Regions from separate parts of the Alkalibacterium iburiense genome, predicted to be linked through region 3. Evidence: riboswitches for the same ligand, from Rfam matches in the RefSeq annotation. Region 3 holds a riboswitch; each other region holds the start of a gene.
What was found. A riboswitch is a leader RNA that binds a small molecule or an ion and turns the genes downstream of it on or off. The one in region 3 is predicted to bind lysine.

Region 1: it holds a riboswitch for lysine, as region 3 does, so the genes downstream of both, dapF (diaminopimelate epimerase) here and ABDZ53_RS02380 (Na+/H+ antiporter NhaC family protein) in region 3, are expected to answer to the same signal.
Region 2: it holds a riboswitch for lysine, as region 3 does, so the genes downstream of both, ABDZ53_RS12740 (aspartate kinase) here and ABDZ53_RS02380 (Na+/H+ antiporter NhaC family protein) in region 3, are expected to answer to the same signal.

Annotation. Positions count from the first base shown of each region.
Region 1 covers NZ_BAAACW010000129.1:3,479-6,617, forward strand. Annotated here, with positions in the region: gene dapD (2,3,4,5-tetrahydropyridine-2,6-dicarboxylate N-acetyltransferase) at 1-388, opposite strand, end outside; gene dapF (diaminopimelate epimerase) at 404-1,204, opposite strand; lysine riboswitch at 1,283-1,454, opposite strand; gene ABDZ53_RS10410 (pyridoxal phosphate-dependent aminotransferase) at 1,554-2,705, shown strand; gene ABDZ53_RS10415 (DNA replication initiation control protein YabA) at 2,847-3,139, shown strand, end outside.
Region 2 covers NZ_BAAACW010000167.1:54,290-57,428, forward strand. Annotated here, with positions in the region: gene ABDZ53_RS12735 (aspartate-semialdehyde dehydrogenase) at 1-353, opposite strand, end outside; gene ABDZ53_RS12740 (aspartate kinase) at 372-1,574, opposite strand; lysine riboswitch at 1,692-1,869, opposite strand; gene ABDZ53_RS12745 (DeoR/GlpR family DNA-binding transcription regulator) at 2,053-2,835, shown strand; gene pfkB (1-phosphofructokinase) at 2,801-3,139, shown strand, end outside.
Region 3 covers NZ_BAAACW010000027.1:21,614-24,752, reverse strand. Annotated here, with positions in the region: gene ABDZ53_RS02380 (Na+/H+ antiporter NhaC family protein) at 1-1,486, opposite strand, end outside; lysine riboswitch at 1,556-1,724, opposite strand; gene ABDZ53_RS02375 (nucleoside 2-deoxyribosyltransferase) at 1,817-2,311, opposite strand; gene ABDZ53_RS02370 (SDR family oxidoreductase) at 2,405-3,139, opposite strand, start outside.

The sequences.
Region 1 (3,139 bases), on a different contig from region 3:
CAGCATTCATATCGATCATGGTTCCTTTCCCAATGACTGAACCGATATTTACAACAGCCCCCATCATAATAACCACATTATCAGCTATTTCAACCTTATCTCGAATGAGGGCACCGGGTTCAATCCGAGCATTTAATCCTTTAGTGTCTAGTAAAGGAATCCCGCTGTTACGGCGATCTGATTCTATTTCTAAATCAATGATTTTATGCTGGTTGTTCTCTACTATTGGTTTGATGTCTTTATAGTTTCCGAAAATAACTTTCGACAAGCCTTCTCCAAACACTTTACAATCAGGGAAGGAAAGCTCTTCTGACAAGTTTAAATAGACTTTCACAGGGGTTTGTTTTTCTGAACGGGCAATCGTTTGAATAATATCTTCTGCTTTCATAGGATCCTCCTTATATTACGTAATTGGTAACTTGATTTTCTTTTCAAATACTGCAGGGCCACTCATAAAAATATCGTCTGATCCTTCAATCTTTAGACTACCTTTTTCCAGATGAACATGAACGCGAGTGTCAACCAAATCAGAATCTCTAGCTACTACAAAACTTGCGCTGCATCCCGTACCACAAGCCAATGTCCAACCGACGCCTCTTTCAAACGTGCGAACAATTAATTCTTTCCTGTTCACCACTTGAACAAAATTGACATTCGTCTGTTCTTTAAATAAGGGGTGCTGACAGAGCTTCTTTCCTAAGTCACTTTTCACCATAGCTTTAGCATCCTCGACAAAAACGACCGTGTGAACAGTTCCCATAAACAAACTAGTAAAGGTGACCGGCTTACCGTCAATTTCTACCGTTCGATTGATATAAGAGCGATGATCCGCCGCATTGAAACGGTCATTTCGGTAATCTGCTTTGCCGATATTTACTTTACACTCGAACGGATCTGTTGAAAGAATATCTATAGTCATCTCTCCAGCAAGCGTTTGAACAGGAATAGTAGTATGATGTGTTAGCTTTTCATCCCTGACATACTTTGTAAAGCACCGAATGCCATTGCCACACATAGGTGCTTGAGACCCGTCTTTATTGAATAAAAGCATTTCCAAAGGATTATTTTTTACAACGATTAATCCGTCGGTATCCTGTTCAGCTTCGTGACAAAGTTGTATAGCAAGATCGGAATAGTTTACGTCTTCTTTGTAGTCTACAATCATAAAGTCATTTCCACAGCCATTATATTTTGATGCATACATAGTATTCCTCGTTTCAATTGGATTTTTGACAATAAAAAAACGCCAAGACGGCGGCTGATTGAATACGACTATGTACACAATATGATTAGCACCACCGCTTAAATAAGCAGGAGTGATACAGGTATTATCTGCATCCCCATAAGTGAAATCTACCAATTTCACCTATTCGGCAATGGTTACCTTTCATACGTTGTCATCGAATGTCTTCTCTAACGTATTACTCATTTGCATTGCTACCTCTTTTTTTATGTTTATTAGAGTACCATTAATGAAATTAATTGTCTACTCATATTGTGTTTTTTTTTAACAACTGGTAAACTGTTCCAATAAAAAATAAAGGAGCTCATATATGAAAGAATTATTAAATAATCGCGTTATTCAATCGGAACCAAGCGCTATTCGTTACTTTAATGACTTTGCGCTTGAACAGGGCGCCACGCACTTCTTGACACTCGGAGAACCCGATTTTCCCACTCCTGATCCAATTAAACAAGCACTAGCTAAATCTTTAGAAGAAAACCAGACGCATTATGCACCGTCGCAAGGCTTGCTTTCTTTACGAAAAGCCATCAGTCAGTTTGAAGAAATGCATTCCCAAACATATTATTCTCCTGATGAAATATTAATTACGGCAGGTTCTACTGAAGCCATTTCAACTGCTCTTTCTACTATTTTAAACCCAAGCGATGAAGTGATTGTACTCAATCCTGCTTTCTCACTTTACCGTCAATTAATTGAAATAGAAGGGGCGACTTGTGTGACGATTGATACATCTTCTACTCACTTTCAAGTAACTGAAAAAATGATAGAAGAAAAAGTCACATCAAAAACAAAAGCGATTATTTTAACGTCGCCTAACAATCCGACAGGGACTATATTAAATGAAGACTCTTTAAAAGCAGTTCAGCAATGTGTGTTAAAGCATGGCTTCTTTGTTTTATGCGATGATGTTTATAAGCAATTAGTATTTGAGGAAGCTCCCTCCATGTCTACGCAATTTGAAGATATTAAAGAATACATCATCGTTTGTCAAAGTTTTTCCAAACCATATGCCATGACTGGATGGAGAATTGGCTATCTGATGGCGGATGAACGGTTTATCAAAGAAGCTTTAAAAGTCCATCAATACCGCTTAACTTGTGTGACGACTTTTATCCAAGAAGCAACAATTGCGGCACTAGCTTGTCCAATTGATTATATGGTAGAAAGTTACCGAGAGAGGCGAGATTATATGTATGATCGGCTGGTTAAAATGGGCCTAGAAGTAGAGTTGCCCGAAGGCGCTTTTTATATGTTTCCCTCAATTAAAAAATACGGCTTATCTTCTTGGGAATTTTGTGAACAGTTTGTTTTAAAAGAGAAAGTTGCATTAATTCCTGGAAGTTGTTTTGAAGCGGATGATTTTATTCGGTTAAGTTATTGCGTCAGTCTCAAAACAATAGAAGAGAGTATGGATCGATTAGAAAACTTTTTAAAAGCGTTAAATAGCGAGGCAGTGTAAGTAAAGTTTTAGCTCAACTCTTAGTTCTTTTGGCAATTTGGCTCAAATCATGGTATGCTATAAAAAGATGTGATGCTTATCACAGGGTGAGTTGTCTCCCATTAGACACTGATGAAGATCAGAGCAAAGAAGTGGTGAAAAATGGATAAAAAAGAACTACATGAAGCATTTAACGAATTAGAATCCCACGCAGAAGCCACATTAACAACTATCAAAAAAATGAAAGAAGAATTATCTCATTTAACAGAAGAGAATAATGTGTTACGGATGGAAAATCAAAATCTGAGGGATCGATTAGCAGAAGTGATGAAACAACAGTCAATAGAAAAACAGGTGTCAGATACCGGTATGACCAAATCACGTCTGAATTTAGAAAAGATATATGAAGATGGTTTCCATGTATGTAACTTATTTTACGGTTCCAGAAGAGATGG
Region 2 (3,139 bases), on a different contig from region 3:
CTTCTTAAAGACGCTTTATTGACTTCAGGTACTATTAAGTCTATCGAGTCATCCATACGCCAGGCACTCGAGTTGTCAATCACTACTGATCCGGCCTCTTCAAATAATGGGGCATAATGCAAACTAGTGCCGCCTCCAGCTGACATCAAAACATAGTCAAAGCCATCTTGTGCTCTTTCTTCCGTCAGTTCTTCTATGGTGTACGTTTCTCCTTTAAACGTGATCTCTTTCCCAGCTGACCGGGCAGAAGAGAAAAGGGTTAAGGAGAAAGAGGGGAGGTTTCTTTTTTCTAAAATGTGGAGCATTGTCTGGCCGACCAGACCGGTTGCTCCCACTAAAGCTATTTTTACCATGGTATCGTATCCTTTCTTTTATAGGTTGAATGTTTGGCACAACAAGCGCGTGGCTTTCTCGCCATTGGCTTCGTCTACCACATATGACACACTGATTTCTGAAGTCGTGACTTGATAAAAAGTGATATCTGCATCAAGCAGGGTTTTAAATATCTTAGAAGCAACACCCGTCATATCGCGCATACCTGCTCCGATGACAGAGACTTTGCAGTATGTGGTTTCAATTTTAAAGTATAAATCGGGGTAGGTTTCTTTTAAGGCGTTAAATAATCGAATCAGTTCTTTTTCATCTGACTCTTTAAATGTAAAGGAGAATTGCTGTCCATCCTGGTTTTGGATTTGGGAAATCATATCCACGTTAATTTCAGCATCTTCCAGTAATTTAAATAAATCGCTCAAAAATTGTCGGTCATGCGAAGGGTAGGTGATGGTAATGTGTGCCATCTCCTTATCTAATGCGACACCTGTGACGGCTTTTCTTTCCAGTATTTGATCATTCGGCACAATCCATGTTCCTTTCTCGTCTGATAATGTTTTTCCTAAATAAATTGGAATGTTGTGATTGTTAGCAAGTTCCACACTTCTCGTTTCTAGCACACCCGCTCCTAAAGCAGACATTTCCATCATTTCTTCAAAAGAGATCTGATCCCATCTTTTCGCTTCTGGGAAAATACGGGGATCGGTACTGTACACACCCGTCACATCTGTATAAATTTCGCATGGGCACTGCATGGCTGAAGCTATGGCAACAGCTGTCGTGTCTGACCCGCCGCGTCCGAGAGTCGTCAGTTCGCCTTCTTTATTAAAGCCTTGAAAACCTGCGACAATAAGCAAGTCATGCTCTTCAAACAAGTTTTCCAACAAGTCTCCTTTAATAGAAGAAATTTTACTTTTTAAATGTTTCCCGATGGTCTCGATGCCGGCCTGGTAGCCCGTCAGTGGCTTGGCCCGCACGCCGATATCATTTAATACGAGTGAGAGAAAAGAGATGGTCTGCTGCTCACCTGTTGTGAGTAACATCGCCAAATCTTTGTCATTCGGATTGTCTGTTAGATCATGGACAGAAGCCAGTAGGTTATCTGTCGTCTTTCCCATTGCAGATACAACCACAATCAGCTGCTCGCCTTTCTCAATTCTCTCCTTTAAATAAAGCGAGATGTCTTTAATTTTCGGAAAGTCAGCCACACTTGAGCCACCAAACTTTAATACACTTCTTTTCATAATAACTCCTTTTAGACTGTTGAGTAGGTATCATCTTTATCACTATAACGAAAAAACGAAGATAATACGAAAAAAACAAGCCGGGAATGCCGACTTGTTCACACAATAAGTATACTCACAAGCGGAAGCACTCCGATAAGCAATAGCTCTACGGCAGTCTGCATATTATTCATATGCAACCCAACAGTTTACTTTCTGTAAAAAACAAACCATTTCGGCAAATTTCCCTTTCCTTATTTCGACTTACAGGTCTTTAGAAATAAGTACTGATGATTTTTGCGCCTCATCCAGTCATTAAATTTTTATTTGTTTCGCTCTATCTATACTATCAGACTTTATATCCATTGTAAAATAGGAATTCAACAGATCTGCTTAATCTTTTAGTAAAAAAAATAAAACCCATTATGACTCATTTTGAGCTATTATGATTGAATTTGACTGTTTGAGATGATAAAATAAGAAGAAGGAGTTGAGGGAAGTGCTTACAGTAGAAAGACATCAGTATATATTAAATAAATTATACCATGTTCAAGCCGTTACCGTGCAAGAATTAGTTGAAGAATTAGGCCATTCTGAATCAACTATTAGACGCGATTTAAGGCAATTGGAAGAACAGAATCAACTCGTTCGCGTGCACGGTGGGGCCAAACGGTTAAGAAAAACGGTCAGTGAGGCTTCGATGGAGGAAAAATCAGTCAAAAACAGTCAAGAAAAGAAACGCATTGCGACCTATGCCTCCACATTAATAAAGGATAAAGAAGTCATCTTTTTGGATGCAGGTACGACCACTTATGAAATGATTCCTTTTTTGAAAGGCAAAGACATAACTGTTGTAACAAATGGAGTCCCTCATGCTCTATCTTTGTCCGAACATCGTATTCCAACTATTTTAATCGGCGGCAGAATCAAGCAAAACACTCGAGCCATAATTGGACCGATAGCAGAGAAACAATTGGAACAGTTTCATTTCAGCAAAGCCTTTTTAGGAATGAACGGAGTCGATTTAACCTATGGTCTAACCACAACAGACGTAGAGGAAGCATCCATAAAAAATAAAGCAATGAATCAAGCCAATCAATCCTTTGTCCTGGCCGATCATTCTAAACTAAAAGAAGTGAGTGCCGTTAAAGTAGCGGACATAGATGATGGCATCCTTATAACCGAAACATTAAGTAAAGAATTTAAAGAATTCAAAGAAGTCACACGCGTAATGGAGGTTACCACACATGATTTACACAGTCACACTAAACCCGTCAATTGATTATGTGATTTATCCAGGTCAAGAGATTACCCCTGGACAAATCAATCGATTTGAAAAATCTCATATGTATCCCGGCGGAAAAGGCATTAACGTATCGCGAATCCTGCATGAATTAGGCATCCCCTCAACGGCCACTGGTTTTGTCGGTGGCTTTACAGGACAATTCATTGTTGATTCACTGGAAAAAGATGGTATTTCGACTGCTTTTGCTTATGTAAATGACAACACACGGATTAATGTAAAAGTAAAAGGTCAACAGGAAACAGAAATCAATGGGGCTGGCTCATTTATCTCAGAAGAAGAT
Region 3 (3,139 bases):
AGGAATGGTCTCCGAAAATCGCACCTGTTAAAACGGCCCCCACTGACATGACAATGAATTCCGGATTATCAGGCTGCATAGCTGTCGCTAATGGAATGGCCAGAGGCATAAGAATCCCCATCGTTCCGTAAGATGTCCCTGTTGAAAAAGAAATAATCGCTCCGAATACAAAGATAAGAGTAGGTAATAAAAATGGCGGCATAGTGTCTCCCAATAAAGAGACCAAGTAATCTGCTGTTCCCAGGTCATTCATGATACCGGATAGTGACCAGGCTAAGAGTAAAATTACTCCTGTAATGATAAGTGTTTTCATACCCGATACCCATATGTCTATGCCTTTCCCAAAGGTAAAGTGTCCTTGTATAACTCCCATAATTAAAGCAATGATGCTAGAAATTAAAGCGGCTTGAAATAAAACAACCGATGCATCTGAGAGTCCAAAGGTTTCTCTTATAGCCGCAAAAGAGAACGGACTGGTTTGAATCAATTGAATCAAGGCTGTATTATCCGAAGCCAAAATAACTTGACGTCCATTCGTATAAAAACCGATGAAACTAAATACGATTAAAGCTCCGATGGGAACAAGGGCATTCCATACAGATAACTTCCCTTTTGCTGTAACTTCTGTTTCTTCGTCTTCTCCTTCAAGTGAAGAGCCCTCCGCAATCAACTGACCGGTGTCGCGTGCTCGCTCTTGCGCTTTTTTCATTGACCCGAATTCTCTCAAGGTAATCGAAGTCAATACAACGAAAAAGAGCATTAAAATGTTATAGAAACGGTAAGGAATCGTTTGTAAGAACACACCGTAAGCATTGACGTTCTGCCCTATGGACTGGTAGGCATCATTAATTAAACCGACTTCGTAGCCAATCCAAGTAGAGATTAAAGCAATCCCGGCAACAGGTGCGGCCGTCGCGTCCACTATAAAGGCCAAACGCTCTCGAGACATATTCATTTTATCAGAAACCGGACGCATGATTGGACCGACAATGAGGGCATTGGCGTAGTCATCGAAAAAGATGAGTAATCCTAATACCCAGGTAATGAGTTGAGTACTAATAGGGCCTTTAGCTTTTTTTGCCAGACTTTCAGCCACAGCTCTGGCTCCGCCTGAGCTGGTAATTAAAGCAATCAATCCCCCGATGGTCAATACTTGAAGGATAATCCCCGCATTCCAAGGATCAGCTAGTGAGTTAAGAACATAATCCACGATGTCCGTAAATCCTAATACTAACCCGCTTATCAGTCTCGCGCCTGTCGCATACTGAACAATAACGGTTCCTGAAAATATACCCACAAATAAAGACAAAACAACGTTCTTTGTCACAAAGGCTAATATGATAGCAATGAGAGGCGGAATCAACGTGACTGGTCCCAATGTGCTAGCCAGTGTCGTCGCTTCTGCTTCTTGTGCCAAAACCGGTGTGGGAATAAATAGTGCGATAGCTGAGACAAACAAAATCAGCTTTAATAATCGATGTTTCATGTGTAATCTCCTTTAGTTCAAATTAAAAAGCATCTAAGGCACACTCTCCTTAAATGCTTTCAGGCATGTATTAAGGATAGTGCTCCACGGAATCCGTGACAGGTATACGCTTCTTAAACGGATACCCAGGAAAGGGAGCGGCAATCCCTAACCTTCGGCGAAAAACCCTTTCTTCTTTCTTCAACGGCTGGCCAGCCTCTGAAAAAGTACTCTTATTTTTCGCGCCTCTATCTTTTTATATTATTTATCAACGCATTGTATTTTACCGTGCGCACACTCATTTTTCAATAGTATTTCCAATTTCTCATTATAAACCGTGTTTTTCTCATTTTAGTCTTCTAACAGGTCTTCCATTATTTTTAAGAGCTCGTCCGTTGTTCGCACGATGCTTCCACGTTTTTTCACTAAACCAACTGTGTACAGGTTAATGTAAGAAAAAGGGGATTCAGCTACCTCATCTAAAGCTTTTACTTTTTCCTGATTATCGTTTAAGCCTTGTCTAATATCTGAGTACACACCAATAATCGGTTTATTCATAGAATAGAAATAGCCAATTTCAGAGGCTACTCCGGCATCAATCGTTAGACCATCTAAGATTGCAATCAGAATATCTGATTCTTCTAAATAGTGATTGTCGCCATCCGCAATTTGAATGCTGTTGGCATAGTTGGCTTTATCATTAATCGCCGCATTTTCTTGCGGCAGGTAAATAGATAGTTTTTCTCCAAACTGTTCTCTTAATCGCTTCACGACATGAGCATTGTACAGTTGTTCCATTTCTGAAAATAATGGAGAGGCAAAATAGATTTTCTTTGTATCTGTCATGGATGGTTTCCTCTTTCTGTCTGTTTTCTTGAAAAAATCTGCTCTTCACTATTCGATGAGCAGATTTTTCCGATTTATTTCAGTTCGTTATACTTAATAAGTTTCAATCATCGCGCCGTCCACAAGGATGGCTTGACCACTCACATAGGTGTTGGCGTAAGACACGAGAAAGGCGGCGAGTTTAGCAAACTCTTCTGGAGTCCCGTAGCGGCCAACTGGAATGTTCTCTTCAAAACGGCGCTTAATGTCTTCAAGAGGCACCCCTTGTTTTTCTGACCGTGTTTCATCCAAGCTATCAATGCGGTCGGTCTGGATACGACCCGCTCCAATAGTATTGACCAAAATACCGTCTGGACCGAGTTCTCTGGCTAATGTTTTAGACAGTCCCTGAATCCCCATTCTAAAGGCGTTAGATAAAAGCAAGCCATCAATCGGCTGCTTAATGGATGAAGAAGCATTATTTAAAATACGCCCTTTGGTTTCTTTTAAATCCGGCAAGACAGCGCGGGTCACACGGACGTAACCAAGCAAGGTTAAATCAAAAGCTTTTTGCCAATCTGCATCGGTCAAATCTTCAAACTTTCCAGCTGTCGGTCCACCCGAGTTGTTGACTAGCATGTTTATTTTACCGAATTTTGAACGGGTGGTTTCAACTAAAGTCTCAATACTTCTAGCATCTGTCATATCGGCTATCACGTAACTGACTTTTCCTTTAGCCACTGTTTCAATATCCGCTTTCGCGGCTTCTAATTTATCTTTATTGCGACTGGTCAGCATCACGTTGGCTCCTTCAGCCGCCAACTCTTTAGCTATCGCTTTTCCTAATCC